Regions from separate parts of the Bacillus sp. FJAT-27231 genome, predicted to be linked through region 3. Evidence: predicted binding sites of a transcription regulator. Region 3 holds the regulator's gene; each other region holds the start of a gene.
What was found. Region 3 encodes Rex, which represses fermentation and respiration genes when NADH is low (regulators of the CRP and FNR family bind a similar motif). Its sites were predicted from a motif close to TTGTGAAATATTTCACAA; they were not measured.

Region 1: a site for Rex is predicted at 6,086-6,103, ahead of qoxA (cytochrome aa3 quinol oxidase subunit II). Genes of this name have one in related genera too.
Region 2: a site for Rex is predicted at 6,791-6,808, ahead of AC623_RS05315 (cytochrome ubiquinol oxidase subunit I). Genes of this name have one in related genera too.

The regions. Positions count from the first base shown of each region.
Region 1 is NZ_LFZU01000001.1:2,060,906-2,071,829, reverse strand. Features, by position in the region: gene AC623_RS09670 (dimethylarginine dimethylaminohydrolase family protein) at 1-641, shown strand, start outside; gene mug (G/U mismatch-specific DNA glycosylase) at 769-1,287, shown strand; gene AC623_RS09660 (DUF456 domain-containing protein) at 1,290-1,775, shown strand; gene AC623_RS09655 (fatty acid desaturase) at 1,885-2,913, shown strand; gene AC623_RS09650 (sensor histidine kinase) at 3,074-4,204, shown strand; gene AC623_RS09645 (response regulator transcription factor) at 4,207-4,806, shown strand; gene AC623_RS09640 (small acid-soluble spore protein P) at 4,899-5,024, opposite strand; gene AC623_RS21745 (hypothetical protein) at 5,024-5,191, opposite strand; gene AC623_RS21450 (hypothetical protein) at 5,450-5,608, shown strand; gene qoxA (cytochrome aa3 quinol oxidase subunit II) at 6,161-7,087, shown strand; gene qoxB (cytochrome aa3 quinol oxidase subunit I) at 7,162-9,105, shown strand; gene qoxC (cytochrome aa3 quinol oxidase subunit III) at 9,109-9,705, shown strand; gene qoxD (cytochrome aa3 quinol oxidase subunit IV) at 9,707-9,988, shown strand; gene AC623_RS09610 (S-layer homology domain-containing protein) at 10,248-10,924, shown strand, end outside.
Region 2 is NZ_LFZU01000001.1:1,114,838-1,125,761, forward strand. Features, by position in the region: gene AC623_RS05275 (YkuJ family protein) at 1-166, shown strand, start outside; gene cbpB (cyclic-di-AMP-binding protein CbpB) at 341-781, shown strand; gene AC623_RS05285 (MDR family MFS transporter) at 968-2,386, shown strand; gene AC623_RS05290 (LysR family transcriptional regulator) at 2,414-3,280, shown strand; gene dapD (2,3,4,5-tetrahydropyridine-2,6-dicarboxylate N-acetyltransferase) at 3,393-4,103, shown strand; gene AC623_RS05300 (N-acetyldiaminopimelate deacetylase) at 4,179-5,300, shown strand; gene ahpA (biofilm-specific peroxidase AhpA) at 5,656-6,198, shown strand; gene AC623_RS05310 (TlpA family protein disulfide reductase) at 6,289-6,747, shown strand; gene AC623_RS05315 (cytochrome ubiquinol oxidase subunit I) at 6,907-8,238, shown strand; gene AC623_RS05320 (cytochrome d ubiquinol oxidase subunit II) at 8,262-9,281, shown strand; gene AC623_RS05325 (potassium channel family protein) at 9,362-10,024, shown strand; gene rnjA (ribonuclease J1) at 10,203-10,924, opposite strand, start outside.
Region 3 is NZ_LFZU01000001.1:291,245-302,168, reverse strand. Features, by position in the region: gene groL (chaperonin GroEL) at 61-1,686, opposite strand; gene groES (co-chaperone GroES) at 1,741-2,028, opposite strand; gene AC623_RS01535 (CPBP family intramembrane glutamic endopeptidase) at 2,492-3,229, shown strand; gene AC623_RS01530 (YdiK family protein) at 3,260-3,460, shown strand; gene tatC (twin-arginine translocase subunit TatC) at 3,529-4,275, opposite strand; gene AC623_RS01520 (twin-arginine translocase TatA/TatE family subunit) at 4,293-4,472, opposite strand; gene AC623_RS01515 (redox-sensing transcriptional repressor Rex) at 4,522-5,181, opposite strand; gene AC623_RS01510 (ABC-F family ATP-binding cassette domain-containing protein) at 5,371-7,293, shown strand; gene tsaD (tRNA (adenosine(37)-N6)-threonylcarbamoyltransferase complex transferase subunit TsaD) at 7,573-8,592, opposite strand; gene rimI (ribosomal protein S18-alanine N-acetyltransferase) at 8,592-9,038, opposite strand; gene tsaB (tRNA (adenosine(37)-N6)-threonylcarbamoyltransferase complex dimerization subunit type 1 TsaB) at 9,039-9,737, opposite strand; gene tsaE (tRNA (adenosine(37)-N6)-threonylcarbamoyltransferase complex ATPase subunit type 1 TsaE) at 9,734-10,189, opposite strand; tRNA gene AC623_RS01485 (tRNA-Asp) at 10,347-10,423, opposite strand; tRNA gene AC623_RS01480 (tRNA-Met) at 10,428-10,501, opposite strand; rRNA gene rrf (5S ribosomal RNA) at 10,524-10,639, opposite strand.

The DNA.
Region 1 (10,924 bases), 1.8 Mb from region 3:
TAATGGAGCTGCCGCCACACCCAGCATATCCTGAGCAAGTATTTACACGAGATATTGGATTTACTATCGGTGATCAGGTATTTATCGCTGGTATGGCAAGCGGCATCCGTCGGGGTGAAGAGGAAATACTGAAAAATTGGCTCGATCAGGAACATAGTTCTTATTGCCAATTAACAGAAGGAACGATTGAAGGCGGCGATGTGATCGTTAATGGCCACACCATTTATATAGGCATCAGCAGCCGAACGGATGAAAAAACCGTTAAGGAGCTCCAAACGCAACTGCCTGATTATGAAATTATTCCAATCCCTTTCAATGAAAAATATTTACATTTAGATTGTGTATTTAATATTTTATCCCCAAATGAAGCGTTAATCTTTCCAAAAGCGCTTAACGATCGGGAAAGAAAATTATTAGGGGAGAGGTTCCGTCTTATTGAAGTGTCAGAAGAGGAACAGTTTTCCCTTGGGACAAATGTGCTTTCCATTGGCGGCAAAAAAGTATTCAGCTTACCGATCAATAAAGAAGTGAATGAGCAGCTTACTAAGAGAGGGTACACTGTCATTGAAGTAGACATCACCGAAATTATTAAGTCGGGAGGATCATTCCGGTGCTGCACAATGCCGTTGCTGCGTGGATAGAGAGAGCCGGGCGTATAAGCGTCCGGTTTTTCTTATTTGAAACCATTTTCTTGCTTTTACGTATACTAAACGGGTAAATAAACCATTCAATAAACATCAAACATTTTGATATAAAGGAAGTGAGAAATTGGAACCGATAAGAGATCATTTGCGAGAGGACCTTGACATTTTATTTGTTGGATTTAATCCAAGCCTTCGTTCCGGTGAAACTGGCCACCATTTTGCCAATCCTCATAATCGCTTTTGGACGATTCTACATAGAGCCGGGTTAACGGAAAGGAAATACTCTTCCGAAGAAGATGCTTCTTTATTAGATATAGGATATGGCCTGACAAACATAGTAGCACGGCCAACACGAAATGCCGAAGAAATAACGAAAGAAGAATATAGTGAAGGAAGAGAAAGATTAAAGAAGAAAATTTCCCTTTATAAACCACGGATTGTCTGTTTTGTCGGCAAAGGAGTGTACCAGCAATACAGCGGAAAGAAAAAGGTTTCTTGGGGGATGCAGGCTGAGTCAATCGTGCCGGGAGTGCTTGACTTCGTCGCCCCTTCTTCTAGCGGCCTCGTGAGGATGAAGATCGACGAAATTATAGCGATTTACAAGGAACTTACGCAATATATTCATGAAGGAAAGGAGAGGTGAGTATGATGGAGGCCATTGCCTGGATTGGCATTGTTGTTTTATTTATTGCTAGCTTTGCTGGCTTGATTTTCCCTATTATCCCTTCCATCTTATTGCTATGGGGTGGATTTTTACTTTATCATTTTGGCATTAATCACGAGGAGTTATCCGTCATCTTTTGGCTGGCAATGGGGATGTTTACCGTTTTAATTATCACAGCGGATATTCTGGCGAATAGTTATTTTGTTAAAAGGTATGGAGGGTCCGAATGGGGGGAAAGAATAGCGGGTCTTGCCGTCATTGTGGGCTCATTTGTTTTTCCGCCATTCGGCATTTTGCTCGTTCCGTTTGCGGCCGTTTTCGTAACAGAGCTTTTTATCCAAAAAGATGCTAAGAAAGCCATGACGGTTGGATTCGCCACTTTTGTTGGTTTCCTAAGCGGTACAATTGCTAAATTCCTTATTCAATTTATCATGATTATTTGGTTTTTTATCGATACGATGATTTAAAGTATGACAGTTGTCATATATCGCATATGACGCGTGCTACTGCCGAACTTTTTCATTCTTTCTTATAATAGAGTTAATAAAATGTATGAAGAGGAAAGGGAAAGACTAAATGAACAAAGAAAATTCAAAATGGCTGCGCAAACAAGTAGCTCCTTATGAAAAAGCAAATACGGCAGCCAGCATCAGACAAATGCTCAATACAATTGTTCCTTTTTGTCTCGTCTGGTATCTTGCCTATGAAAGCTTGTCTGTTTCGTATTTACTGACACTCGCTTTAGCCGTAGTCGGTGCGGGATTCATGACAAGGGTCTTTATTATTTTCCATGATTGTTGTCACTACTCTTTCTTTAAAAGCAGAAAAGCCAATAAAATTGTTGGAACGATTACAGGGATTTTAACTTTCTTCCCGTATAACCAATGGCAGCATAATCATTCCGTTCACCATGCGACAAGCGGTAATCTGGATAAACGCGGGACAGGAGATATTTGGGTTATGACGGTGGATGAATATATGGAAGCGTCTTTCTGGCAGCGATTAGGTTATCGGTTGTATCGCAATCCATTTGTCATGTTTATCTTAGGGCCAACATATGTTTTCTTGATTGAAAACCGTTTTAATCGCAGAGAAGCCCGTTGGAACGAACGGTTGAATACGTATTTCACAAATATCGCAATTGCAGCGATTGTTTCTCTGCTCATTTGGGCGGTCGGTTGGGAAGCTTTTCTGTTAGTAGAAGGACCAATTTTTCTCATTGCAGGTTCAGCCGGCGTTTGGCTCTTTTACGTACAGCATACATTTGAAGACTCTTATTTCAAAGAGGATGAACAATGGAATTACGTGAAAGCAGCTGTGGAAGGCAGCTCTTTTTACAAGCTGCCGAAGCCTTTACAATGGTTAACTGGGAATATCGGCTTTCACCATGTTCACCATTTAAGCCCGCGCGTGCCTAATTATCAGTTAGAAGCAGCTCATAATCATACGCCTCCTTTGCAAAATGTACCGACGATCACATTAGCAACCAGCTTAAGCTCCCTTAAATTCCGTTTATGGGATGAGCAGAGTGAAAGGTTTGTTACGTTCCGGACAGCAAAGGAATTAGCTGCTCGCAGTAAAGAAAAAAGAGCCTTGCAAATTTAACTAAAAAAGAGGAAGAAAACCATGTTTTCACTCATTGTCTGAAAAAATCAGATTGGGTGAAAGCATGGTTTTTCAACAGGGAAAGGATTCACGAGCTATTTGAATTCCTTTATACTAAAAAAGACAGATTTACTTTTACCATAAAAATGAGGTTTTGATTATGCAAAGAAGGTACAAGACCTTTCAAAAAGGTTCCGGCATTTCTCCTTATATATGGAGCGTACTTAGTTTATTGCCTTTTTATTTTATTTTCCAGTATTCTTCTACGATTGGAATCGTGATCGGCATTACGCTTACTATTTTGTTTTTCATTGCTTACCGCTTGGCCTTTCTGTCTAAAAAGTGGCCAGTCTACTTATGGACGTGTATTCTGATCGGTATATCCATTACGATGACGATCTTGTTCCAGTTTGTTTATTTTGCTTTTTATATCGCTTATTACAACGGCAACATAAAAAATCGCATTGCATTTATTACCCTTTATATCATCCACTTAATTGGCACGATTGTTTCTTTTAACTACCATCTCGTTCTTCAAAGTCAGCTGTTCATTAAGCAGCTTCCCTTTATTATCATCGTTTGGATCAGCGTCATCTTGCTGCCATTTAATATTTATAATCGAAAAAAACAAGAGCAGTTAGAGGAACAGTTAAAAGATGCAAATGACCGTATTTCTGAGCTTGTCAAAATGGAAGAGCGCCAAAGAATTGCGCGCGACCTTCATGACACATTAGGACAGCGACTATCTTTAATTGGGTTGAAGAGCGATTTAGCAGGAAGGCTGATTGCGAAAGATCCGGAGCAGGCGAGAAATGAATTGAAGGATGTACAGCAAACAGCCCGAACGGCCTTAAACGAAGTGAGAAAGATGGTTTCTTCTATGCGCGGCATTCGCTTGAAGGATGAAATTGTCCTTGTAAAGCAAATCCTCCAGGCGGCGCAAATTGAGTTTGTTGGTGAGGAAGACCCGAGGTTGGCAAATGTTTCCTTGTTTTTGGAGAATATCTTAAGTATGAGTTTAAAGGAAGCCGTCACAAATGTAGTGAAACATAGTCATGCCACCAAATGTGAAGTGAAAATGGAGCAAACCGAAAAAGATATCCGCATCACTGTAAAAGACAACGGAGAGGGGCTTGCAGTTGATCAAGCATTTGAAACGGGAAATGGTCTTTTAGGGATGAAAGAGCGACTGGAATTTGTTAATGGCTATTTAGATATTCATTCAGATCATGGCACCACCCTCATTATTACCGTACCAAATGATGTAAAACAAAGGGAGAAGGAGAGATGAACATGATTCGAATTGTCATTGCAGAGGACCAGAGGATGCTTCTTGGGGCATTGGGCTCTCTTCTTAGCCTTGAGGAGGATATTGAAGTAGTGGGCAAGGCAGCAAATGGCGAAGAAGCGATTGCTCTCGTTCAACAATTGAAGCCAGATATATGCGTTATGGACATTGAAATGCCGGGAAAAAGCGGATTGGAGGCAGCTGAAGAATTAAAAGGGCTCGGCTGCAAAGTCATCATATTGACAACCTTTGCCCGTACCGGTTATTTTCAGCGGGCCTTAAAAGCGAAAGTAAGTGGCTATTTGCTAAAAGACAGCCCCAGTGAAGAATTGGCTAATTCTATTCGCAGCATTATGGCTGGAAGGCGGATTTACGCACCTGAATTAATGGATGATTTTTATGGGGAGGAAAATCCTTTAACAGAGCGGGAAAAAGAAGTGCTCGCACTCGTAGCTAAAGGGAAAAACACAAAAGAAATTGCCGATGAGCTTCAAATCAAAAACGGGACAGTCAGAAATTACATTTCCACAATCTTTGATAAGCTTCATGTGAAAAATCGGATTGAAGCCATTTCTCAGTCTAGAGAAAAAGGATGGTTCAAATAAATAGAAGAAAAAATACCTCCATACCTTGCTATCAAGATAATAGCGGCATGGAGGCACTTTCATTGCTTAAAATCATTCAAAACAACGAACGGTTACATGTCATGTCCGCTGTTTTGATTTTGCCTAGAGTGATTCTTGTTTTTTACCTTGTGAGACCCACTAAGCGGCTTGGGCTGTCCGGATTGCTGCATTTTTGTTTTTGAAGGATTTCTTCCCATCATACGCCTCCAAGTGTCACATCGGGATTATCTGCTGTGTTCTCAGTTGAGAAGCGCTTTTCTTCTGCTTCAGAGTAAGTCATTCGGTACGGGAAACGCTCAGCGTGCTGCGCAACAGAATCTTTGCCTTGTTGAACAAAACGTTTCGACTTGTTACTTTTTCCCATGATCATCCCTCCGAAGTGCGTATTGCACAGAGCTCGCTGTGCTGTTTTTAGTTTGTCTCAATAGAACGTTTCTATAAAGTGAATAAATGGATAGGGAACCGATTGAACAAATATAAATGTTTTAAGGTATATTTCTGCAAATACCGGTTATTATAATAAGGCAAGGAACGAAAACTCCAATGGGGTGATGGCTTTGGGCACAGATCGTACTAACCCAGAAACGGGATTTTCAATAATCACATCATACAAATGAGGTGTTTGTCGAAGATTAAGTACAGGCTGTACAAACCATTCGTCTCTCTTGCACATAAAAGCGGTACGCCAACTGGCGTACCGCTTTTCATTGAAGAATTTGGCAAAATCGTAGCAATGATTTCGTTAACACTTACCATTAATATTAGAAAACGGAAAGTTTAAAGAGCAAGGAAGTGGTCCTTGCTTCAACCTGTCAAGCTACATTTCACGCTTGCAGGGGGAAAGTAGATAGTCTTGCCAGCTTTAAAAACAAGTATACAGAGAGCACGATAGAAAAGTTTGAAAAATTTGTGACTGCTTTATTGATCGGATACCTTTTAGTATCCTCTTCTTTACCAAAAAACTTTAATAAAATACAATATAAAAAGGATTCTCCGCGTATTCTCTTTAATAGTAAGGCATCCCCTTTTGTTGTTTGCTATTTCAAAATATTTTATTCTCTTATCCTTTACTTTACTGCCAATATTCTGCTTTTTTTCACAACCTATTACAAAATAACCTTAAACTCCCTTTTATTCCATGATAACAATGAACAGTTTGTGACATTGCGTAATATCAATTGTATTTTTATATCAATGGTACTAAGATAAAAATTGATATAAGAAATAGAGAAACGTATGTTGAACTCACTAATAACTTTTGTGAAATAGTTAACAATATGTTCACAATTTGTAGTTCTACGGTTCTTTGAAACTTGGAGAAAGGGGTTACGTTATGAAATTCAAATGGCCTGTTTTATCTGTACTTTTTGTTATTGCTACTGTGCTTGCCGGTTGCGATAATCGATTATTGGTCCTCGACCCTAAAGGACCTCAAGCTGCGACACAAGCCAAAGACATTATGTTATCCATTGGAATTATGTCCTTTATTGTCATTGCTGTTTTCGCGCTATTAGCATTTATGCTAACCAAATATCGTGCTTCCAAACAACCGAAGGATTATGAACCACCACATATCGAAGGAAATGCGATTGTCGAAGCGATTTGTGTGGGGATTCCAATTTTAATTGTTGCTTACCTTTCCTTTGTATCTGTTCAAAGTAACTATAAAGTGGAGGCACGTCCTGAAGGATATGGAGATAAAGAGCCATTAGTAGTTTATGCTTCATCCTCTAACTGGAAGTGGCATTTCAGTTATCCGGAGGAAGGAATCGAGACAGTTAACTACCTGTATATACCTACAGACCGGCCGCTTGAATTTAAACTTTATTCTTACGGACCAATCACTAGCTTCTGGATTCCGCAGCTTGGAGGACAAAAATATGCCATGAGTGATATGGTGACCACGCTGCACTTAGCGGCTGACGAACCTGGGGAATACATGGGCCGAAATGCAAACTTTAGCGGTAAAGGATTTGCTGAAAATACATTTGATGTTACAGCAATGCCTCAAGATGAATTTGATGATTGGGTAAAAGAAGTTAAGAAAACAGCTAAGCCTCTTACTGAAGAGAAATTTAATGATTTACTAGAGCCAGGACACCTTGGAAAATCTACTTACACTGGAACTCACTTAGATTTTTCACCAGCTCCAGAGGGTCATCACCATGGATCATCTGATGAGTCTGAGAAGTCCAATGAACATTCAGAGCATGACAGCATGGATGGTATGCATTCTGAACATGAAAGCATGCAACATTAAGATTAGTAATCATTCAATCAATTAAACAAGCCTTATACGATAAGCAATTTATTCCTGAAAGGAGTCACAAAAGTATGGATTTCTTTGATCGATTTGCCATACCGCATGCAAGTCCTGCGATTTATGCCTCAATGGTTGCCATTGTTCTTACAAGCGTTGCGATCGTTGCCGGCTTAACGTATTTCAAAAAATGGGGATATTTATGGCGTGAATGGTTAACAACAGTAGACCATAAACGGATCGGTATTATGTATCTGCTTTCTGCTTTGTTAATGTTATTCCGCGGCGGCGTCGATGCGATCATGATGCGCGCCCAGCTTGCTACTCCTGAAAGCAAGCTGCTGGATGCCCAGCACTATAATGAAATATTCACAACACATGGGGTTGTAATGATCCTCTTTATGGCAATGCCATTCATTATCGGTTTTATGAACTTTGTTGTACCATTACAGATTGGTGCTCGTGACGTAGCGTTTCCGCGTTTGAACGCTTTAAGCTTCTGGTTATTCTTTATGGGGGCGATGTTATTTAACATCTCTTTCGTTGTCGGGGGTTCTCCTGATGCAGGCTGGACTTCTTATTTCCCTCTGGCAGGCAATGAATTTAGTGAATCTGTCGGAACGAACTACTATATGATCGCGATCCAGATTGCTGGTATCGGGACATTGATGACAGGGATTAACTTTATGACGACCATTCTTAAAATGAGAGCACCTGGCATGACATTAATGAAAATGCCAATGTTTACATGGTCTTCTCTTATTACGAATGCGATTATTATCTTTGCTTTCCCTGTATTAACCGTGTTGCTTGCAATGGGAACAATGGACCGTCTATTCGGAACACAATTCTTTACAACTGAAAACGGCGGGATGGATATGCTTTGGGCGAACTTCTTCTGGGTATGGGGACATCCTGAAGTATACATCTTGATTCTGCCAGCTTTCGGTATTTATAGTCAGGTTATTTCAACCTTTGCCCGCCGTAATCTATACGGCTACAAATCAATGGTTTGGTCAATGGTTATTATCTCCCTTCTTTCATTTTTAGTTTGGGTTCACCACTTCTTTACAATGGGTCAGGGAGCACTAGCCAACAGTATTTTCTCGATTACAACGATGGCGATTGCCGTTCCAACTGGTGTGAAAATCTTCAACTGGCTGCTTACACTTTGGAAAGGGAAAATCGTTATTACGACTCCGATGCTTTATTCAATGCTTTTCATTCCGCTTTTCACAATTGGCGGGGTGACTGGGGTAATGCTTGGAATGTCAGCTGCGGACTATCAGTATCATAATACAATGTTCTTAGTGGCTCACTTCCATATGGTTATTATTCCTGGTGTTGTCTTTGCGATGCTTGCAGGCCTCACTTACTATTGGCCAAAAATGTTCGGTTTCATGCTGAACGAGCGAATTGGAAAATTGACAGCGTGGATTATTGCTATTAGTACTCTTGTTGCGTTTATGCCAATGTTCTTCACTGGCTTGGACGGACAAGCACGCCGTATGTACACTTATTCAGAAGCAACTGGCTTTGGGCTATTAAATATGATCTCCTTTGTTGGTGCACTAGGACTTGCAGCAGGCTTTGTATTACTTGTTTATAATGTTTACTACAGTACGCGTTACGCTTCAAGAGACATCAGTGCCGATCCTTGGGATGCACGTACACTTGAATGGGCAACTCATACTCCAGTTCCATCCTATAACTTTGCGGTTGAGCCGCAAGTGAACTCAGAGGAACCATTATGGGATGCTAAGAAAAACGGACATGAGTTATTCAAAGGCGAATACAAAGAAATTCATATGCCAAATAATAGCGGAGTGCCATTTATCATGAGCTCGATCTTCTTTGTATGGGGATTCTCATTTGTATTCTCTCTATGGATTCCGTTAATCCTTGCAACAATCGGTATTTTTGCTTGCATGACTCACCGTTCATTTGAAAAAGATCACGGACATCACATTTCAGTTAAAGAAATTGAAGAAACTGAAGAAAAATTGCGAGGTGCTTAATCAATGAAAATAGATCACTCGCTTCCTCTCGAATATAGTACAGAAGAAAATCGGTTAAAAATTTTAGGCTTTTGGATTTTCCTAGGTGCCGAAATCATGCTATTTGCCACGCTTTTCGCCGGTTACTTTACATTGGCAAATCGTACAGGCAACGGCCCTACTGGAGCAGAGATTTTTGAAATCACTCCAGTATTGATTGAGACATTCTTGCTTTTAGCAAGTAGTTTTACTATCGGCCTTGGCATTCACGCAATGCGTCTTGGCAATAAAAAAGCGATGTTAACATTTTTCGCGGTAACGTTAATTTTAGGTCTAGGATTCTTAGGAGTCGAAATTTACGATTTTGTCGTTTATGTACATGAAGGGGCAGCTATACAAACTAGTGCATTTACCTCTATGCTATTAACAACATTGGGAACACATGGAGCGCACGTTACAGTCGGTTTCTTCTGGGGATTATTTATCATCCTGCAAGTTAGAAAGCGCGGGTTGACACCAGAAACAGCTAATAAATCTTTCATCTTCTCTCTTTACTGGCACTTCCTAGATGTAGTCTGGATCTTCATCTTCAGCTTCATCTACATGAAAGGAATGATGTAATATGAGAGAATTATTCCCGGCAAAACAAGTAATGGGCTTTGTATTTTCATTGGTATTGACTGCAGTGGCTCTCTTGGTTTATTTCTTAGACATGTCTTTTGCTACCGGAATGACGATTCTTCTTATCACAGCATTCGTACAAGCAGGTCTTCAGCTCGTTGTATTTATGCATGCTGGTGAAACGAAGGATAAAGGAGCCATTTATACAAACATTTATTACGGATTAATTATTGCTCTTGTTACTATATTTGGAACATTGTTAACTATGGTTTGGGATATGTAGCAAAAGCGTAAAAAAAAGAGTGCCTATGTAGGCACTCTTTTTAAATTGTAGACAGGAAAGCGTTTGTCAACAACCTCAAAGGAGTGCCATTATAGGCACTCCTTTTAATTTAAGCTAGTATTTTGACATAAACCCTGTTTTTCCGTTACGTTAATTAATTGTCAGTTGGACCATTCTATATTACTATTAAATTGAAATTAATTTACTGTATTAGGAGAATGGAGGAAATAAGATGGGGGAGAAAAGAAGGGGGAAACGAGTGGCTCCAATTTTGCTAGCTGCAACTATTGGCACAGCCGGAGCTTTTATGCCAGCGCCTGTTAACATTCAAGTTCAGGCACAGGAAATAGCAAAGAAAAATATGGAAGTAGCGGTTGAAGAGAAAGCACATTTATTTATGTCTGCTGTGATAGAAGAGAAGTGGGAAGAAGCTTACTCCTTACTTAATGACAATTTAAAAAAGTATGTTTCACAAGAACAGCTTCCTGCTATTTGGAAGGCCAAAATAGCTCCCTTTGGAAAGTTAGGAAAACAGCTAACGATAAAAACAACCGTCAACAGTGTACATACGAGCGTTGCTATGACCTACGAGGGTTCCGCGTTTCCAATGGATGTAACTATTCACTTTGACAAAGCAGGGAATATTGATGATTTTTATATTCCTTTTTTTTATACGCCTCCAAGTCAGTATCAAAAGCCAGCTTATGAAAAAGCGGAAAACTATAAGGAACGTGCTGTCACGATTGGAAAAGGAGAATTTGCACTCCCTGGCACACTGACAGTTCCAACAGGCAAGGGGCCGTTCCCGGCGATCGTCCTCGTCCACGGTTCAGGGACGAATGATCAAGATGAATCACTTAATTCAACGAAAGCTTTTCGTGATTTAGCAGTAGGATTAGCCAACAAAGGGATTGCTGTCTTACGCTATGAAAAAGT
Region 2 (10,924 bases), 820 kb from region 3:
AGTAAACGGCAAAACGCTGTGCCAGGTTAAGTTCTTTCCAGGAAAAGATACATTTGAATTGGAAGTATACGATAAAGATGGAAAGGGCAATAAGTATCCTTTCGATGACATCGATATGACTGCCATTGAAATCTTCGAACTTCTTCAAGAAGAAAAACAGCAGTAATAATGATATTCTAGCCCTGCTTACAACGAAGTGTAAGCGGGGCTTTTGGGGAGTCATGGAAATGTATGGGGAAGATTTGCTATAATCAAAGAAAGTACCTTGGACAATGGGGAGTGCGAGATGCCTAACCACAAGAAGAAAGCGCTCAGAAAAGTGTAAAGGGGTAGTAATCAGATGATTTCTTTCGAGAGTAAAGATGTCCTTCATACGAATATTATGGATTATATTATTCCTGCCGAGAAAGTTGCCCACGTGCAGCCTGGGAATAATTTAGAGCATGCTTTGTTAATTTTAACGAAGAGCGGATATACAGCTATTCCAGTATTAGATGCTAAATACAGGCTTCAAGGATTAATTAGCTCACCGATGATTACGGAAGCGATTCTTGGATTAGAGAGAATTGAGTTTGAAAAGCTAGAGCATATGAAAGTAGAAGAAGTGATGGCTACTGATAAGCCATGGCTTACGATCCATGACCATTTTCGAAAAGCGCTCGGATTATTAATCAATCATCCTTTTTTGTGTGTAACAGATGAGGAAGGTGTATTCCAAGGTATATTGACGAGAAGAGTCATTCTTAAACATTTGAACTATCATGTAGATCAGCTTAAATAAACTACAATTTTTACTTTTGGCCGGATTCCCTTCATTAAGAGAAGCATGGGAAAGATGTGAGCTTCTTTTAATGATGGACCGGTTTTTTTGTAGTCTGCAGGGAGGAAATAGAAGTTGAACGATGCACTTCACAAGGAAAGAAAAGTGACGAAGCGTCCATTTGTGTTAGCAGCTGTTATCCTGGCTATGTTCATAGGGGCCATTGAAGCAACGATCGTTTCTACGGCGATGCCTGCTATTGTAGCGGACTTGGGCGGCTTTTCTCTTTATAGCTGGGTATTTTCTTCATATTTATTAATGAATGCGGCCACTGTATTAATCTACGGAAAGCTATCTGATATTTTTGGGCGCAAGCCTGTACTGATTATCGGTATTTTAATTTTTCTTATCGGTTCCTTTTTGTGCGGGCTGGCCACTTCTATGGAACAGCTTATTTTCTTCCGTCTGATTCAAGGTCTTGGTGCAGGAGCGGTAATGCCGATTGCCAGCACGATTGTAGGCGATATTTATACGACAGAAGAGCGGGCGAAAGTACAGGGATATCTTTCAAGTGTTTGGGGAATCTCAGCAGTGACGGGTCCTGCTCTTGGCGGATTGCTTGTAGAATTCGTCAGCTGGCGTTTTGTATTTTGGATTAATTTACCGTTAGGTCTATTAGCTATTGCTGGCTTACTATTATTTTTACATGAAAATATTGAAAAGAAAAAACCAGAAATCGACTATGCTGGCACTTTCGTATTTTTAATTTCTATTTCTTGCCTCATGTTTTTATTAGTGGAGGGTGGAGTGAAATTTCCTTGGTTATCTGGGGAGAGCGCCCTTTTGTTTGCTGCAGCAGTTATTACCTTTATTTCCTTTATTTGGATAGAGAAGCGAACTTCATCTCCTATGATGCCTTTTGAGCTTTGGCAAGTTCGTTCTATCTTGATCGCTAATATCGTGTCTTTTACAACGGGTGTTATGCTGATCGGGATTTCGAGTTTTTTACCGACTTATGTACAAGGTGTAATGGAAGAGAATGCGACGATTGCTGGGTTTACATTAACCGCTATGTCAATCGGATGGCCTATTGCTTCAACGCTTTCAGGAAGAATGCTTTTGTCTATCGGTTATCGCAAAACGACAATAATCGGCGGCATATCTCTGATTATTGGCAGTGCGTTGTTCGTGTTGATGAATGCGGAAAGTGGACCCTGGTGGGCGGCTATTTCTTCCTTTTTCGTCGGTGTCGGTATGGGTCTTACTTCAACTGCTTTCATCGTTTCGATTCAAAACTCGGTAGAATGGGATCAGCGGGGAGCGGCGACTGCGGCTAATATGTTTATGAGAAACTTAGGAAACACAGTAGGGGCTGCTTTGCTTGGCGGGGTTTTAAATGGCCGGCTGCAAGCTTTCTTGGACAGGCAGCCTAATGAAGAAATCCAGTCTTTGTCCATCGATTCGATTAATAAGCTGCTTGGCGGGGAAGGCAGCAAGCTTTCGGATGAGATGTTTCATGTTTTACAGGAAGGCTTATCGAGTTCACTACATTCCGTTTATGTAGTGGTGCTTATTTTCGCTGTGTTTTCTTTTCTCTTCCTATTACTGTTAAAAAAGGGTGAGTGATTCACTCGTAGTTTGGAGGGAAGCAGTATGATATTTTCGGAATTTCAACTATTAAAAGTTTTAGCGGAAGAAATGAATATGAGAAAAGCAGCTCAGCGTCTGTTCGTTTCACAGCCGGCGCTGTCACAGCGGCTACAAACAATTGAAAAAGAATGGGGCACAAAGATTTTCAACCGGTCGACAAAAGGGTTATCTTTGACGCCGCCAGGAGAAATGATCGTACAGTTTGCTGCAGAGGTTGTTGAAAAAAGAGAAAAGGTACAGGAAAACATTCAAGCTCTTGAATCAGAGGTATACGGTACATTAAAGATCGCCTGTGCCTCCATTGTCGGGCAAAAATGGCTGCCGAAAGTATTAAAGCGCTTTGTGAAAAAGTATCCCCACGCCAAAATATCATTAATGACGGGGTGGAGCAGTGAAATTTCTAAAGCACTTTATGAGGGGGAAGTGCATATTGGCATTATCCGTGGAATGCCAGAGTGGAAAGGCCGGAAAATTCACCTTTTTGAAGATAGTCTCTATTTAGTAGACAGAGAAATCCGGAATGTTGAAGAAATCCTGACAACTGATAAGCCATTTATTCAATTTAAGAGTGATTCCACTTATTTCCAAGAAATACAGGAGTGGTGGCATCGGCAATTTCAAATGGCACCTAAACAGTCTATTATTGTTGACCAAATAGAAACGTGTAAACAAATGGCTTTTAATGGGATTGGGTATGCTATTTTGCCAGCTATCACGCTGGATGAAGTAGAGGGAGATGTATATAAGCTGCCTTTGCTTGATGAGGAACAGCGTCCTCTTCGCCGGGATACATGGCTCCTTGGATACGATGCTGCCTTTGAACTAAGGCAGGTTCAGGCATTTCTTGAAGTAGTGGAAGAGTGCAAGTAAAGATAAAATATTCTTGAGAAATGTTCTTTACTCTGATAAATTAAGAAGAAATGCGAAGTAAAGTTTTTTAGCTGTTTCGCAGTATAGATGAAGAGTGGGAGGAATACATAGCATGAAAATGATGGATGCACATGAAATTATTTCTTTTATTAGCAATAGCACGAAATCAACACCAGTTAAAGTATACGTAAAAGGTGAACTTGAAGGAATTGATTTTGGCGCTTCTGCTAAAACATTTATTGAAGGCCGTTCAGGTGTTGTCTTTGGCGAGTGGTCAGAAATTTCTGAAGCGATCAAACAAAACGAAGGCAAAATTGAAGAGTATGTTGTAGAGAATGATCGCCGCAATTCAGCGATTCCTTTGCTTGATTTAAAAGGAATTAAGGCACGTATTGAGCCAGGTGCAATTATTCGTGACCAAGTAGAAATTGGTGATAATGCTGTCATCATGATGGGCGCTTCGATCAACATTGGTTCTGTTATTGGCGAAGGAACGATGATTGATATGAACGCTGTGCTCGGAGGACGTGCAACAGTAGGGAAAAACTGCCACGTTGGCGCTGGCGCAGTATTAGCAGGAGTAATTGAGCCGCCTTCTGCACAGCCGGTTGTTCTTGAAGATGATGTATTAATTGGTGCAAATGCTGTCGTATTAGAAGGGGTAAGAATCGGACAAGGATCTGTCGTAGCAGCAGGTGCGATCGTTACAGAGGATATTCCGCCGTTTTCAGTAGCAGTAGGGGCACCAGCAAGAGTGATTAAGCAAATTGACGATAAGACAAAGTCAAAAACAGAAATCATGCAGGAGTTACGCAAGCTGTAAGCAGCATGGAAGAGAAACCGAAAGAAGCACGGGCTGCAGCCCGTGCTTCTTTCTTAAAGAAAGCGAGTGGAAAAAATGGAATACAGTCCGTTTATAAGTATCCGAAGAGACCTTCATCAGATTCCTGAGCTTGGATTTAACGAGTATAAGACACAAAGCTATATTTTGGAATATTTGCGTTCTCTTCCTCAGGAACGTTTAGAAGTCAAAACATGGAGAACAGGCATTCTAGTCAAAATAAAAGGCAAAACAGGGCAGCGTACGATCGGCTATCGCGCTGATATGGACGGACTGCCGATTGAGGAACAGACAGGCCTTGATTTTCAATCCTCCCATCCAGGCTTCATGCATGCCTGTGGACACGATGTCCATATGAGCATCGCTTTAGGGGTGCTAACTCATTTTGTTCATCATGAAATTGATCCCGATCTGCTTTTTATTTTTCAGCCGGCTGAAGAAGGGCCTGGCGGAGCACAACCGATGATAGAGAGTAAAGAGATGAGTGAGTGGCTGCCGGATGAAATATACGCACTGCATATTGCTCCTGAGTATCCAGCCGGAACGATTGCCACAAAAGAAGGCATGTTGTTTGCTAACACCTCCGAATTATTTATTGACTTAACAGGAAAAGGAGGCCATGCGGCTTTTCCTCACGAGACAAAGGATATGGTTGTTGTGGCGGCTCATTTAATTACTCAGCTGCAAACGGTTGTATCTCGAAACACCAATCCGCTGGATAGTGCAGTTGTCACGATTGGCAAGCTAACAGGGGGAACGGTTCAAAACATTATCGCTGAAACCGCTCGCCTTGAAGGAACGATTCGGACGTTATCTGCAGAATCTATGTTAAAAGTGAAAAAGCGTATTGAAGCGCTTGTAAAAGGGATTGAAGTCGGCTTTGAATGCACGGCTGCCATTGATTATGGCTGCAATTACTATCAAGTAAATAATGATCCTGCTGTTTCAGAGCGTTTTATATCTTTTATGGAGCAGCAAGAAGACATTCAGCTCGTTATTTGCAAAGAAGCGATGACGGGGGAAGACTTTGGCTATATGCTAAAAGAAATCCCTGGGTTAATGTTTTGGCTTGGGGTAGGTTCTGATTATGGTCTTCATCATGCTAAGCTAAATCCAAATGAAGAAGCGATTACAGTCGGCATTGAAGCGCTGACGAGATATTTTCATACACTTTCTTAACTGGCTGGAAGTAAGCGTTTTTATTTCACCTGCTGCTCGCTTTTGGGAAAATTAGAACAGTTCTTTCCTTTCAGAGCAGCTGTAGAAGTTATTATTTGGTTGTCAGGAAAGATCATGTTACACTGGATATAAATGATAGCGTTTAAAAAAAGAACAGCAGGGAATAACAGTAAAGGGCATTTTTAAGTTAGGGTAACTAAACGTTTATATTAATTTCTTTTTTAAAATTATTATAAACAACTGTTGACGGTAATGCTTGTATCTATTATAATAATAATGTGATCAGGGAAGTAATTGAGAATAATCTTTTACTTTCTCATTTATAATGAATTTTAATTTTGGAGGGATTTTAGCGATGGCAGAACGCATGGTAGGAAAACAAGCTCCACGTTTTGAAATGGAAGCAGTATTAGCTAACAAGGAGTTTGGAAAAGTAAGTCTTGAAGAAAACATGAAAAACGACAAGTGGACAGTATTATTCTTCTACCCAATGGACTTTACTTTCGTATGTCCAACAGAAATCACTGCTTTATCTGATCGTTATGATGAGTTCGAAGATCTTGATGCAGAAGTAATCGGCGTTTCTACAGATACTATCCACACTCACTTAGCATGGATCAACACTGACCGCAAAGACAACGGTCTTGGCGATCTTAAATATCCATTAGCTGCTGACACAAACCATGTTGTAGCTCGTGAATATGGCGTACTAATTGAAGAAGAAGGAGTTGCACTTCGCGGATTATTCATCATCAATCCAGAAGGCGAGCTTCAATACCAAGTAGTAAACCACAACAATATCGGCCGTGATGTAGATGAAACTCTTCGTGTTCTTCAAGCGCTTCAAACAGGCGGACTTTGCCCTGCAAACTGGAAGCCAGGCCAAAAAACTCTGTAATCTTTCTTTGCGGAGACATCATTAAGCATAATAAATTTAGAGGCCTAACTTACTTGTTAGGCCTTTTTTAGAAACAAGGAGGCTATTCAAATGAAACTTAGAGAACCGATGCCAGAATTACAAGGTGCAACTGAATGGTTGAACGGTGAAGTAACGAAAGATGAGCTAGTCGGAGAAAAGCCAACACTTATCCATTTTTGGTCTGTCAGCTGTCATCTATGTAAAGAAGCAATGCCAAAAGTAAATGAATTCCGTGATGAATACAGTGACAAGCTTAATGTCGTAGCTGTACATATGCCTCGTTCTGAAGATGACCTTAATTTAGAAGAAATTAAGTCAGTGGCAGCAGAACATGGAATTACACAGCCGATTTTCGTAGACAGCGAGCATAAATTAACAGAAGCATTTGAAAATCAATATGTTCCTGCTTATTACGTATTTGATAAAGATGGCAATCTTCGTCATTTCCAAGCTGGAGGCAGCGGCATGAAAATGCTCGAAAAACGTGTAAATCGCGTGTTAGATGAAATGGAGAAAAATGCCCAATAATAAAAGAAGCCAGCTAATGAGCTGGTTTTTTTATTAAGTGAGTTTGTGAAAAAAGTCACAAAATCTTCATCAAGAAAGGGACTTTTCCTTGGGCCAAGCGTTTAGAATAGAGTGAATAGGAAAAATAAACTGAAGATGTAAAAATAAGGAGGGCTCTGTATGGAACTGGATAGTGTCATGCTCAGCCGGATGTTGACTTCAATGACATTAGCATTTCACATCATTTTCGCTACGATTGGTGTAGGGGTTCCGATCATGATTTCGATCGCTGAATTTATTGGGATTAAAAGAAATGATCCGTATTACTTATTGTTAGCACGGCGCTGGGCCCGGGGCTTCACGATAACAGTCGCTGTAGGCGTTGTAACGGGAACGGCTATTGGCCTTCAATTATCGCTCCTTTGGCCGAGTTTCATGGAAGTGGCTGGACAGGTCATTGCTTTGCCTTTATTTATGGAAACATTCGCTTTTTTCTTTGAAGCGATCTTTCTTGGCATTTATTTGTACACATGGGATCGGTTTAAAAACCGTATGACACATTGGATTTTAACAATTCCCGTGATGATCGGCTCTTCTGCGTCAGCTTTGTTTATTACGACAGTAAACTCATTCATGAATACGCCGCAAGGATTTGAATTGAAAAATGGAAAAGCGGTTAATATTGATCCGATTGCTGCGATGTTTAATCCTGCTACTCCATCTAAAGTCTTTCACGTATTAACTACGTCTTACATGACTGCTGCTGCTGTACTGGCAGCCATCGCTGCTTTTGCTATTATGAAAGGAAAACGCAGTCAGTATGAAAGAAAAGCTTTGCGGCTGACGATGATTTGTACCTTTATTTTTTCTATCTTGACTGCTGTTGCTGGAGATATATCAGCTAAGTTTTTGGCCGAAAAACAGCCTGAGAAGCTGGCAGCTGCAGAATGGCATTTCGAGACAGAAAAAAATGCCGATTTAATTTTGTTCGGTACGCTTGACGAAAACAATGAAATAAAAAATGAAATTCGTCTCCCGGGATTTTTAAGCTTTTTAGCTGGCAGCTCGTTCGATACGAAAGTCATTGGATTAAATGAATTTCCAGAAGATGAGCGTCCGCCATTATGGATTCATTACATGTTTGATCTGATGGTTTCAATCGGTTTCTTCGTTCTCGCCGTTTCAGGTGTTTATATTTTAATGGATAAAATTAAACGGTTTAACGAGTTAAACAAACCGTTGCTATGGATGATTACCGCTTCTGGCCCGCTTGCGATGCTTGCGATTGAATTCGGTTGGATCTATGCGGAAGTAGGACGTCAGCCATGGATATTGAGAGGGTATATGAAAGTATCGGAAGCGGCCACTACTGGTGACGGAGTCGGGCTTACGTTTATTTTGTTTGCTCTTCTTTATCTAGTGCTTGGCGTACTTTGTGTCATCGTATTAATTCGTATGTTTAAGAATACGCCGGCAGAAGCCGAACTGGAAAAACGTTTCCCAAACCTTTGAATAAATAGAGGAGGATAAGAGGCATGAATTTAGAACTTCTCGGTATTACAGTTCTCTGGACGTTTTTATATGGTTATCTAATCGTTGCGTCCATTGATTTCGGTGCCGGCTTTTTCGCTTATTATGGGAAAATAACGAAAAAAGACCATTTAATTAATGACTTAATCTCCAGATATTTATCGCCGGTCTGGGAAGTAACAAACGTCTTTTTTGTCTTTTTCTTTGTCGGAATAGTTGGCTTTTTTCCTAGTACGGCCTATTATTTCGGAACGGCCCTGCTTATTCCTGGCAGTATAGCGATCATTTTGCTGGCTATACGCGGGTCTTTCTACGCCTTTAACAATTACGGTTCGAAAAATAATATTGTTTACTTATTTTTATACGGAGCGACGGGTTTATTGATTCCCGCCTCACTTTCGACTGCTTTGACGATTTCTGAAGGTGGATTTCTTAACGTGGAAGGCAACAAGGTGACATTTTTGGCAAAAGAGCTGCTTACAAGCCCTTATTCTTGGAGTGTAGTCGCGCTGTCTATCGTGTCTGTTCTGTTTATTAGCGCTACTTTCTTAACTTACTACGCAGATCGGGCAAATGATAGGGGAGCGAGAGCTATTCTTCGTAAATTTGCTTTATTGTGGAGTCCTCCAACCATCCTGGCGAGTCTGCTCGTGTTTGTGTCCCTCCGGGAACATAACCCTGAGCATTTTCAAAAGGCTGTTAGTGGGTATTGGTGGATGTTTGCTATGTCTCTTGTTTGCTTTATGATGGCATCGTATTTAATTTATGTAAGAAAACATTTTGGGACGGCTTTTATTATGGTGATGCTGCAATTTTTCTTTGCTTTTTTTGGTTATGGTGCGTCCCATTTGCCTTATATTTTATATCCGCATGTTATCTTGCATGAGAGTGTCACAAACGAAACAATGGCGATGGCGCTTGTGATCGTGTTCATACTAGGGCTCTTGCTGCTAATTCCATCCCTTTACTTGCTGATGAAGCTATTCCTGTTTGATGCGGACTATGTAAAAGGGAAAAAACAATAAGTATAGGTATCGTATAGCGTTATCTTCTGTGTTAGAATGGTCAGGTAATGAAACTTCGATGAACTAGTGGGGGAATGTACGTGAAAAAAGAATTTGTCGTAATAGGTCTCGGTCGTTTTGGCGGCAGTATATGCCGGGCGCTTTCAGAGCAAGGAATGGAAGTAATGGCGATCGATGTGGATGAGGACCGAGTCAATGAATTTGCTGCTATTGCCTCACATGCCGTTGTAGCTGATACAACGGATGAATCGGTGTTAAAAAGTCTTGGTATCCGTAATTTTGATCACGTCATCGTAGCAATTGGTGATGATATTCAGTCCAGTATTTTAACAACGTTAATGTTAAAAGAAATTGGTGTGAAAAAGGTTACCGCAAAAGCGCAAAATGATTATCACGAAAAAGTACTTAGAAAAATTGGAGCCGATCACGTTGTCCATCCAGAGCGGGATATGGGACGGAGAATTGCCCATAATATGATTTCTAATAATGTACTTGATTACTTAGAGCTGTCTGATGAGCATTCTATTATGGAAATTGTAGCGAATAAAGTGTTGGCAGGAAACTCATTAATCGATTTAGATATCCGTGCACGATATGGTATTAACATTGTTGCGATTAAAAGAGGAAGAGAGATCTTTGTGTCTCCGCAAGCAGATGAAAAGATAGCCGAGGGAGACATCTTGATCGTCATCGGTGCTGACTCAGATATTAACCGTTTCGAACAAAAAGTAATGAATGCTTAATGGAAGTATCGATATAATCGTTCCATTTGTATAAATATATTACCTATAAAGAACTTCCGGCTATTCAGCTCGGATGAAACCTAAAGATGCAGCTGCGTGCTGCATCTTTTTTATAGGGAAATAAAAAGGCTGCCTCTCGTGTATGGCAAGAGGCAGCCTTAAATAGTAGATGATTGAATTAAACTTCCATAATGATTGGAAGGATCATCGGGCGACGCTTTGTTTTCTCATAAAGGAAAGGAGCGAGAGTGTCGATGATTTCATTTTTAATCTCCGACCATTGAGTTGTTTTTTGGCTGAGAATACGATGGATATGTTTGTTTAACATGCTTTGCGCCTCGTAAATTAAATCGCCTGATTCACGCATATAGACGAAACCTCGTGAAATGATATCAGGTCCTGCTTCTACTTTATAGGTTTCCATGTTAATGCTCACTACAACGATAACGAGCCCTTCTTCGGATAGAATACGACGGTCACGTAAAACAATGTTACCGATATCGCCAATACCGCTTCCATCAATATAGACGGAACCAGAAGGGACTTTGCCAGCGAGCTGAGCGGAATCTTTGCTAAGAGCCAACACTTCTCCATTATCCATAATAAAGCAGTGATCTTCAGGAACGTCGCAGTCAACAGCGAGTTGAGCGTGCATTTTCTGCATTCTGTATTCTCCGTGAATCGGCATGAAAAACTTAGGTTTGATTAAGCGCAGCATGAGTTTTTGTTCTTCTTGGCTTCCATGGCCGGATGTATGAATATTGCTTAATGAACCGTGAATAACATCAGCTCCTGCACGGAAAAGCGCGTTAATGGTCCGGTTTACACTGATTGTGTTGCCGGGAATAGGCGAAGATGAAAATACAACTGTATCACCTGGCTGAATTTGAATTTGCCGGT
Region 3 (10,924 bases):
ATACTAACACCTTTGGGGATGCTGTAACCATTGATAAATCAAACATTTATCAATTAAAGATTACATCATGCCGCCCATTCCGCCCATGTCAGGCATACCCATGCCGCCAGCGTTTTCTTCTGGCTTGTCAGCAACAACTGCTTCAGTTGTTAAGAACATAGAAGCAACAGATGCTGCGTTTTGAAGCGCGTAACGAGTTACTTTTGTTGGGTCAACGATACCCGTTTCGATCATGTTTACCCACTCGCCAGTTGCTGCGTTAAAGCCGATGCCGACTTCTTCGCGTTTTAAGCGATCCACAACGACAGATCCTTCAAGGCCTGCGTTGAACGCGATTTGGCGGATTGGCTCTTCAAGCGCACGAAGAACGATTTTCACACCCGTTGCTACGTCGCCTTCTGCTTCTACTGCTGATACTTTGTTGTATACGTTCACAAGGGCTGTACCACCACCAGAAACGATTCCTTCTTCAACCGCTGCACGAGTTGCGTTTAATGCATCTTCAATGCGAAGCTTGCGTTCTTTTAATTCTGTTTCTGTAGCCGCTCCAACTTTGATCACAGCTACACCGCCAGCTAATTTCGCTAAGCGCTCTTGTAATTTTTCACGGTCAAATTCAGAAGTAGTTTCTTCTAATTGAACACGGATTTGGTTTACGCGAGCTTCGATTTGAGCAGAGTCTCCTGCCCCTTCAACGATTGTTGTGTTTTCTTTAGAAACGACAACTTTTGCTGCGCGTCCAAGTTGAGTGATGTTCGCAGATTTAAGGTCAAGACCTAAATCTTCTGTGATCACTTCACCGCCAGTTAATACAGCAATGTCTTCAAGCATTGCTTTACGGCGGTCACCGAATCCAGGTGCTTTTACCGCTACAGCATTGAATGTACCGCGTAACTTGTTCACTACAAGTGTAGCCAAAGCTTCGCCTTCTACATCTTCAGCGATGAGTAAAAGAGGTCTGCTTTGTTGAACCACTTGCTCAAGTACAGGAAGTACTTCTTGAATGCTTGAGATTTTCTTATCTGTGATTAAGATATACGGATTGTCAAGAACGGCTTCCATTTTATCAGAATCCGTTACCATGTATGGAGAAGCGTAGCCGCGGTCGAATTGCATACCTTCTACCACGTCAAGCTCTGTTGTGAATCCTTTTGATTCTTCGATTGTGATAACGCCGTCGTTGCCTACGCGCTCCATTGCTTCAGCGATCAATTGGCCAACTTCTTCGTCAGCAGATGAAATCGCTGCAACTTGTGCGATTGACTCTTTGCCTTCGATTGGCTTAGAGATTTCTTTTAAAGCTTCCACAGCTGTTTGAACAGCAAGGTCCATCCCTTTACGTACGCCAACAGGGTTTGCGCCTGCTGTTACGTTTTTCAATCCTTCGCTGATCATCGCTTGTGCAAGAACAGTCGCCGTTGTTGTACCGTCACCTGCTACATCGTTTGTTTTGCTTGCTACTTCAGCAACAAGCTTTGCACCCATGTTTTCGAATGCATCTTCCAGTTCGATTTCTTTCGCGATCGTTACACCGTCATTTGTGATAAGCGGTGAACCGAATTTTTTCTCAAGAACCACGTTGCGTCCTTTAGGTCCAAGAGTTACTTTTACAGCATCCGCTAGTTGATCTACTCCGCGAAGCATCGCGCGGCGTGCTTCTTCGCTAAATTTGATCTCTTTAGCCATATGAAAAACCTCCCCAGTTATTTGAATTATTTTTAATCATTAAGTATTCGTTTATTATTCACCTGTTACAGCAAGGATGTCGCTTTCACGAAGGATTAATAATTCTCTGCCTTCGTATTTCACCTCTGTACCAGCATATTTAGAGAAAAGGATACGCTCGCCAACAGCTACTTCAAGAGCTACTCTTTCGCCGTTATCAAGCACACGGCCGCTGCCTACTGCTACAACTTTACCTTCTTGCGGCTTTTCTTTCGCTGAATCTGGCAGCACAATGCCGCTGGCTGTTTTTTCTTCTGATTCAACCAGCTCAATTATTACGCGATCACCTAGTGGTTTTAACAAGTGAAACAACCTCCTTGGAATATATGTAATATTTTTATTTATTAGCACTCTCAACTGAAGAGTGCTAACCCAATTAATATAATAAATAAAATGATTTTTTTTTGCAAGGGTGAAGTAATTTTTTTTACAAATCATTTTTCAAATGGAATAAAATACTGAAAATCGCTTCTGTTTGAATGATGAACTGTTTATTAGTAAAATACTCTTTGAGCCCTATGCATTATAAAAGATGGGTTCGCTAGCAATTTGGCGGCCCATATCATGATTGTCCATTGACCATAATGCTATACAATTAAAAAATGCACGCTTTCACTTTTAAGGTTATCTAGTTCCAGCGCCTAGCCGCTCGAGGTCATATGTTAATCCGGCTGTGCGGCTGAAAAACGCTGCTCCGCCAGCTCGACATATGCTTGTCGCGGCTGGACAGGCGCTTCCACTTTTATTATAAAGGAGCTCTTTTCATTTGAAGAAGACATATGGCTATATTCTAATTGTTTACATTTTAATGCAACTGACAGGCTTGGTGGCTCCTCTGCTTATATTTAAAGCGGGACTTGCCCTTGGCGGTGAACCGCAAACGCTGCAAAAGCTTATTCCCGGCTACTGGCTCGTCTTCAGCTTCATGGCTGCCCTGATTATTGTATTGCTTCTTTTACGGAAAGATGCTAGAAACAGCCGGCTTGAGCGAATGGCGCCGCTGCCAGCAGGACAATCTGCCTTTTGGGCCATTGCTGGTGTCTTTTTAGCTTTGTTCGGCCAGCGGATTGCAATTGCGATCGAAACCGCTTTAGGCATTGAAATGGGCTCTGAAAATACGGAGACCATCATTCACATTATTGAGCTTGTACCTCTTATGATGGTTGCTACAGCTATTTTTGGACCGATCCTAGAGGAAATCGTATTTAGAAAGATTATTTTCGGCAGCTTGTATGAAAAGTTCCCGTTTTGGGTGTCGGCTTTAATCAGTTCTGTTATTTTCGCCCTTGCCCATGCCGAACCCGAACATATTATTCTTTATTCATCAATGGGATTTACCTTTGCTTTTCTATATGTAAAAACAAAAAGACTGCTTGTTCCTATATTCGCCCATGTTGCCATGAATTCCTTGGTCGTTGTTGTACAATATTTTTATGCGGATGAATTAGAGCGGATGATGAAAGAAGCAGAACAAATACAAAGCTTTGCTACTTGGCTTTTCTAAGCTCACAGCTTTAGATTTTGGAGGAATTAGATGAAACAATCACCGTTAACGACTGGGATCCTCTACTTGATCCTTGGTGCGTTCTTTACTTATTTAGCGATTCAAGATGTGAACACGGGCGGATTTGGTTTTTTCACGTACTTGCTCATTCTGCTGGCAACGATGGACATTGGTTCTGGCATTCGCTTAATCTTTATGCACTTTCGCTTGAAAAGCAGCGAAAAAAAATAAGGCTGTTCCTTCAAAAGCTGACTTCCGCTCCTTGCGGAAGTTCGGCTCTTTTGTGGGACAGCCTTATTTCATTCTGTATTTCCTGCTTCTACTTCTGCCTGCAGTGTTTTTTTATAGCTGATTTTTGAAATCCAAATGCTAATTTCGTAGAGAATCACCAAAGGAATCATTACGATAATTTGCGATATTACATCCGGCGGTGTGATCACACCTGCTACCACAAGCAAGATAAAATACGCATAACGGCGGACTTGTGAAAGAAACATCGGTGTAATGATACCAAGCCTTGTTAAAAACATTGTGACCACTGGCAGCTGAAACAAAATGCCGAATGGAAGCGTAATTTGAAACAAAAACTGAAAATATTCGTTAATGCCAATAACCTGCTCAATGTGCAGGTTTCCAGATAGCTTCATCATGAAATGAATGATATACGGAAACAGCACGAAATAAGAGAAGGAAATCCCAGCGAGAAACAAGACAACCGATAACGGAATGTAGCTGAGTGTTACTTTTTTCTCTTTTTCCAGCAGCCCTGGACTAACGAAAGCCCATAACTGATAAAGAATCATTGGGCTAGTCAATATAAAAGCGATCACAAATGCCATTTGAAAATAAATCTTCAAAGGGTCTGTCACACGGAAAGCATTCATCGTTAATTCCTTTGCCTCGTCCGCATGCTGTAAATAACGGATAATCGGCTCAGCTAAGAACAAACCGGCAATCATAGCTAGGAACAAGAAAACGATTACTATAATGAGCCGTTTTCGCAATTCGCCGATGTGTTCATATATTGTCATGTCTTGTCGACTCATTGTCATTCATCCTAACCTTACTGAGGGTCTTTCTTATCCTCTGGTTTATCGTCGTCTTCTGCCAGCCCTTTTGTCGCATTCTTAAACTCTTTTAGCGTATCGCCTGCTGCGCGTCCAAGCTCGGGAAGTTTTTTCGGTCCAAAAATCAATATGGCTGCTCCGGCAATTAAAATGATACTACCTACACTTAATCCCATTTATGCAGCACCTCCTTTTCTTCATCATAACCGATTTTTCGGCATAATTCTATTCTGACTTTTCTTCTGAAGCTTCCGGATAATTCTTTAAAAAATAGACTAAGGATTGCAATTCAACCGCTAGATCAATATGATGTACCCGAAGCGTCGGCGGGACATTTAATCTTGCGGGTGTAAAGTTCAATATTCCTTTAATATTACAGTCAACAAGACGGTCTGTAATGCCTTGTGCTGCCGTTGCCGGAACCGTTAAAATGGCTACAGGCACTTCTTTTGAACCCAGCGTCTCTTCTAGATCATCCATATGATAAATCGGGACATCTCCAATCACCGAGCCTACTTTTCCCTCGTCTACATCGAACGCGATCTGAATCTTCGTATTATTATTTTTCATAAAATTATAATTCAAGAAAGCGGTACCTAAATTCCCTACTCCAATAAGAGCCACGTTTGTTACCTCATCTTGATCAAGCGTTTTACGAAAAAACGACAGTAAATAACTGACATTATAGCCGTAGCCTTTTTTGCCAAGTGCGCCAAAGTAAGAAAAGTCACGACGAATCGTTGCTGAATCCACTTTAACCGCTTCACTTAATTCTGCAGATGAAACCCGCTGTTTACCAGAAGAATGCAGGTTTTGGATAAATCGATAATACAAAGGCAGACGCTTGGCCGTCGCCTGTGGAATCTTTAATGAATCATGGTTCATGTCTATACCCCCAGCGCTTGCTGCTCCATTCTTTAACCTTTTGATTCAATCACTTCTTCCATCATACAATATTTTGCACGGCTTGTCTTTGAACTTTATGATCCTTTCTATCATCCATAAAGGTGAAAGAGAATTGCCCATGCCTATAGAATCAGCTACACTAATAAGTAGAAAATTGAGGTGAGAAGAATGATTTTACTGCAGGTGCAACAGCTTACGAAATACTTTGGAGCAGAAATGGTCTTATCCAATATTAAACTTGAAGTCCAAACAAGAGATCGGATTGCCCTCGTTGGCAGAAACGGGGCAGGAAAATCGACTCTTTTAAAAATAATTGCTGGTATTCTTTCCTATGATTCCGGAAATATCTTAAAACCCAAAGACGTAACGATCGGTTACCTTGCCCAAAATACCGGGCTTGAATCGGACTTATCGATTATGGATGAAATGCTTTCGGTCTTTTCACATTTGCGCACTATGGAGAAACAGCTGCGCCGCTTAGAAGAACAGATGGCGGATCCTAATGTATATGAGGATGCGACCCAGTACGAACGGGTTACAAAAGAATACGATTTGCTGCAAAATGAATTTAAGGAATCTGGCGGCTATCAGTTTGAAGCAGATATCCGTTCTATTCTGCATGGCCTAAACTTTAGCGACTTCGATTACGAAACAAAAATTTCCACTTTAAGCGGCGGCCAAAAAACGCGACTGGCTCTCGGAAAGCTTTTATTAACAAAACCAGATATTCTTATTCTGGACGAGCCGACGAACCATTTAGACATTGATACGCTTTCTTGGCTTGAACAATATTTGCAAGGCTACAGCGGAGCGATTTTAATAGTGTCCCATGACCGTTATTTTCTTGATAAAGTCGTGAATCAGGTATATGAGATTTCCCGGCAGCACATTAAAAAGTTCCATGGAAACTATAGTCAGTACTTAACAAAAAAAGCAGAACAATATGAACGTGACATGAAATTGTTTGAAAAACAGCAAGAGCAAGTAGCCAAGCTGGAAGACTTCATTCAACGCAATATTGCCCGGGCCTCCACAACAAAACGAGCCCAAAGCCGACGCAAGCAGCTTGAGCGCATGGAACGGATAGACCGGCCCGATGGTGACGAAAAATCTGCTAATATCATGTTTCAAATTGAAAAACAAAGTGGCAATGAAGTATTGAAAGTAAATAATTTAGCGATTGGCTATGACAAAGAAGTAATCGCCAAAAATCTTAATCTATACCTCCAACGAGAAGAAAGCACGGCACTAGTCGGTCCAAACGGGGCAGGAAAATCGACGTTTCTTAAAACCATTGTCGATAAATTGCCGTTATTAGCCGGAAATTTTTCTCTCGGAGCAAATGTGTCTATTGGATATTATGACCAGGAACAAGCGAATTTAACGTCTAATAAAACGGTGTTAAATGAATTGTGGGATGATTACCCATCTAGTGATGAAAAAGAAATCCGGACGATTCTTGGCAACTTCCTATTCTCGGGCGATGATGTCCTAAAGCCTGTCCATGCGTTAAGTGGCGGAGAAAAAGCACGATTGGCCCTTGCTAAGCTAATGATGCAGAAATCTAATTTCCTTGTTCTAGATGAGCCAACGAACCATTTGGATCTAGACAGCAAAGAGGTGTTGGAAAATGCGCTGATCGATTATCCCGGTACCCTTTTATTCGTTTCTCATGACCGCTACTTCATTAATCGCATCGCTTCAAAAGTAATTGAAATGTCCAGTAGCGGCATGACGGAATATCTTGGCGATTATGACTACTATGTCGCTAAAAAACAAGAACAAAAAGAGCTGGCCGAACTTGAAAAAACTGCTTTGCCAAAGGTAGAAGAAACAACACCAGCCGATTCGTCTAACTATTACAGCGACAAGGAACAAAAGAAAAAAGAACGGCAGAAGCGCCGGCGTATTGAGGAAATAGAAGAACGAATTGAAAGTCTGGAGTTGGAAGTAGAGGAAGCAGAAGACCTGCTTTGCCAGCCGGAAGTTTTTCAAGACCATGAAAAGTCTTTAGAGCTTCAGCAAAGGGTGGAATCTTGTCAATCAGAAATTGAGAAACTTATGCAGGAGTGGGAAACTCTTCATGAATAGAACAGAAATAATAAGAATAAGTTATTTTTTTCACTTTTTATACACAGAGTTATACACAAAATAACATGCTTATTTTTGGGGTTCTAATTTACTTTTACACACTATCCACAAAATTAATTGGACTTGTCCACAAAACACACAGATTTTCATCGACAGAAATAAAGTTTTTTCCACAACATAATTAACTTATTCACAAACTATCCACAGTTTGTGAACAAAACAAAGGACTGGTCCCTCACAAGAGACCAGTCCTTTTGAATTTTTGTTAGCGATTCACTTTTATGATTGTTCAATATCCAATCCTGGATAACCATTCATAGCCAAATCCTCAAATTTTCCCTGTTCGTATAAAATTGTGCCCGCCGCTGCAATCATCGCTGCATTGTCTGTACAAAGGCTTAACGGCGGAATGATCAATTCAATATCCTTTAATTCAGCAAACTGATCCTCTAGAGCTTTTCTAAGCCCTCGATTAGCTGCCACACCCCCAGCTAATAACACCTGCTTAACCTGATATTCCTTCGCTGCTTTGATTGTTTTTGCCGTGAGCACCTCAATCACGCTTTGCTGGAAGCTAGCCGCTACATCTTCTGGCTTCAATTCTTGATTTCGTTGCTCGGCATTGTGGAGAGTGTTGATAACGGCTGACTTTAAGCCGCTAAAACTAAAATCATACGACCCCTCTTCAAGCCATGCACGAGGAAGATCAATCGTCGGCTCTCCTTCAGTTGCAAGCCGGTCAATGTGAGGACCGCCGGGATAAGGCAAATTTAATGTGCGTGCTACCTTATCATATGCTTCTCCTGCTGCGTCATCACGTGTTTCCCCAATGACTTCAAAGCTACCGTGTTCTTTCATCAGCACAAGCTCTGTATGGCCGCCAGAGACGACAAGCGCCAGCAATGGAAAAGCAAACTCTTTGATCAAGCGATTAGCATATATATGGCCAGCAATATGATGAACACCGATAAGTGGCAGCTGATGAGCAAAGGCTAACGCTTTTGCTGCATTGACTCCCACTAAAAGAGCTCCAACGAGGCCGGGTCCTTTCGTCACGGCAATAGCATCAAGATCATCAAAAGTCATATTCGCTTGTTGTAAAGTGTCTTCAAGCACTAACGTAATTTGTTCTACGTGATGGCGGGAGGCAATCTCAGGGACAACTCCACCGAATCGTTTATGGCTTTCAATTTGTGAAGAAACAACGTTAGCGACGATTTCCCGGCCATTCTTAATAATAGCGGCTGCCGTTTCATCACAGCTTGTTTCTAACCCTAATATATAGATATCTTTTTTCATCATAACCTCACCCACATTACTAATGCATCCTCTTGATTATCGGAATAATAATTTTTTCTGATTCCACCTGGTTGGAATCCTAATTTTTTGTACAAATTTTGAGCAGGCTCGTTGCTCACCCGTACTTCTAATGACATAATGGAGGCTCCTCTCTTTCTAGCCGCATTCATAACGGCAACGAGTAATTCCTCACCTAATCCTCGGCCTCGATACTCCGGCAGAATGGCAATATTGGTGATCTGTGATTCATCCAGTACAAGCCACATGCCACAGTAACCTACTAACTTCCCTTCATATTCAGCTACATGGTAAATCGCAAAATAATTATTGTTCAGTTCATTAAAGAAAGATTGCTTTGTCCACGGTGTAGTAAAGCTGCTCTTTTCAACTTCATATACTTCATTTACATCATGAACCGTCATAAGACGGACAGTCATTCCACTCATTTACTTCTCCGCCTTCTGCTGTTCCAGCCATTTCGTTTCTGCCTCTGCCAAACGGATGTAGTTAGGAACAAAAGAATGAAGGTCGGCAGCTGGCTCATGTAAGCCAAGACGGGCAAGATCGGACGGCCGTGGTGAAGCTGCAAGGCCTCCTTTTAAGAGCGCTTGATCTGCCATTATCTCTTGTATAGACTCCGCATGCAGGTGAACATCCTCACCGAGAAAGAGAACTTCTCGATCCAACTTCTTCAATTGGCTGCACCAGTCTGTCAAAGCAATGTTCTGATCTTCCTCCACGGCGACTAGCTTTCCATCCTCAAAGCGGTATAATCCGGTATATACTCTGCCGCGTCTGGCATCAAAAATAGGAGAAATATAAGACGGGTACAAATAAGCAGAAGCCGCCAAAACAGCGAGACTTGACACTCCTGCTAAAGGAATCTTTAAGGACCAAGCTAACGTTTTGGCAATCGTTACGCCAATGCGCACACCTGTATAAGAACCGGGACCTTTCGCAACTACTATTTTGTCCAACTCTGCCGGCTTTACTTCGCATTCATTCATTAATGCCTGAATAGCTGGCATCACTCGTAAAGAATGATTTTTATTTAAATTAGTCATATGCTCACCAATGATCCGTTCCCCATCTAAAAGAGATACGCCCAGTGCATAAGTAGATGTATCAATCGCTAACACTTTCATTTCATTAACTCCTCACTCATCCTAACATATCGGTCGCCCTTTGGTTCGATGGAGATTTCACGTTCATCATTTCCTTTATGAGAAATAACAATTTTTAAATAGTCTTCAGGAAGCTGCTGCTCAATTAAATGAGCCCACTCTACTACACATACGCCCTCTCCATAAAAATACTCATCAAATCCCAAGTCTTCTTCTGCATCTGTCATTCGATAAACATCCATATGATAAAGAGGAAGTCTCCCTTTATATTCTTTTATAATCGTAAAGGTTGGACTGTTTACATTTCGCCTGATTCCTAACCCTTTAGCGAGTCCTTGCGTAAAAGTAGTTTTTCCTGCTCCTAAATCGCCTTCTAGCAAAAGAACAGTACCTGGCTCCAAAAGATGGGCCAACCTCTCTGCAAAGGACTGAGTTTGTTCAGCACTCTTAGTGACAAATGTCAGTCTATCCATAAAAAGTCTCCCTTGTCGCATATAATATGTAATCGTAAAAAAACCTTAGGAATGATCAATCCTAAGGTAGTGTGTTGAATATAGTATATCTTAAATCGTTATATAAAAAAAGAAACGAAACAAAGTTTCGCTTAGTTGTAAAAGCTTATAGATAAAATGGCGGTCCGGACGGGACTCGAACCCGCGACCTCCTGCGTGACAGGCAGGCATTCTAACCAACTGAACTACCGGACCAAGATTGCGGGGACAGGATTTGAACCTGCGACCTTCGGGTTATGAGCCCGACGAGCTACCGGACTGCTCCACCCCGCGACGATAAAATATTTAATAACCAGCCTGGCAACGTCCTACTCTCACAAGGGGAAGCCCCTCACTACCATCGGCGCTGAAGAGCTTAACTTCCGTGTTCGGGATGGGAACGGGTGTGACCTCTTCGCTATCGCCACCAGACTGTATAAAGTTGAAAGAGTTTATTCTTTCAAAACTGGATAATAAGTATTGTAACCGCAACAACCTGCCATAGGTGTTTACTTGTGCACTCGAAAGTGCGTTTAATTTTTAGGATAAGTCCTCGATCGATTAGTATTCGTCAGCTCCACGTGTCGCCACGCTTCCACCTCGAACCTATCTACCTGATCATCTTTCAGGGATCTTACTAGCTTGCGCTATGGGAAATCTCATCTTGAGGGGGGCTTCATGCTTAGATGCTTTCAGCACTTATCCCGTCCGCACATA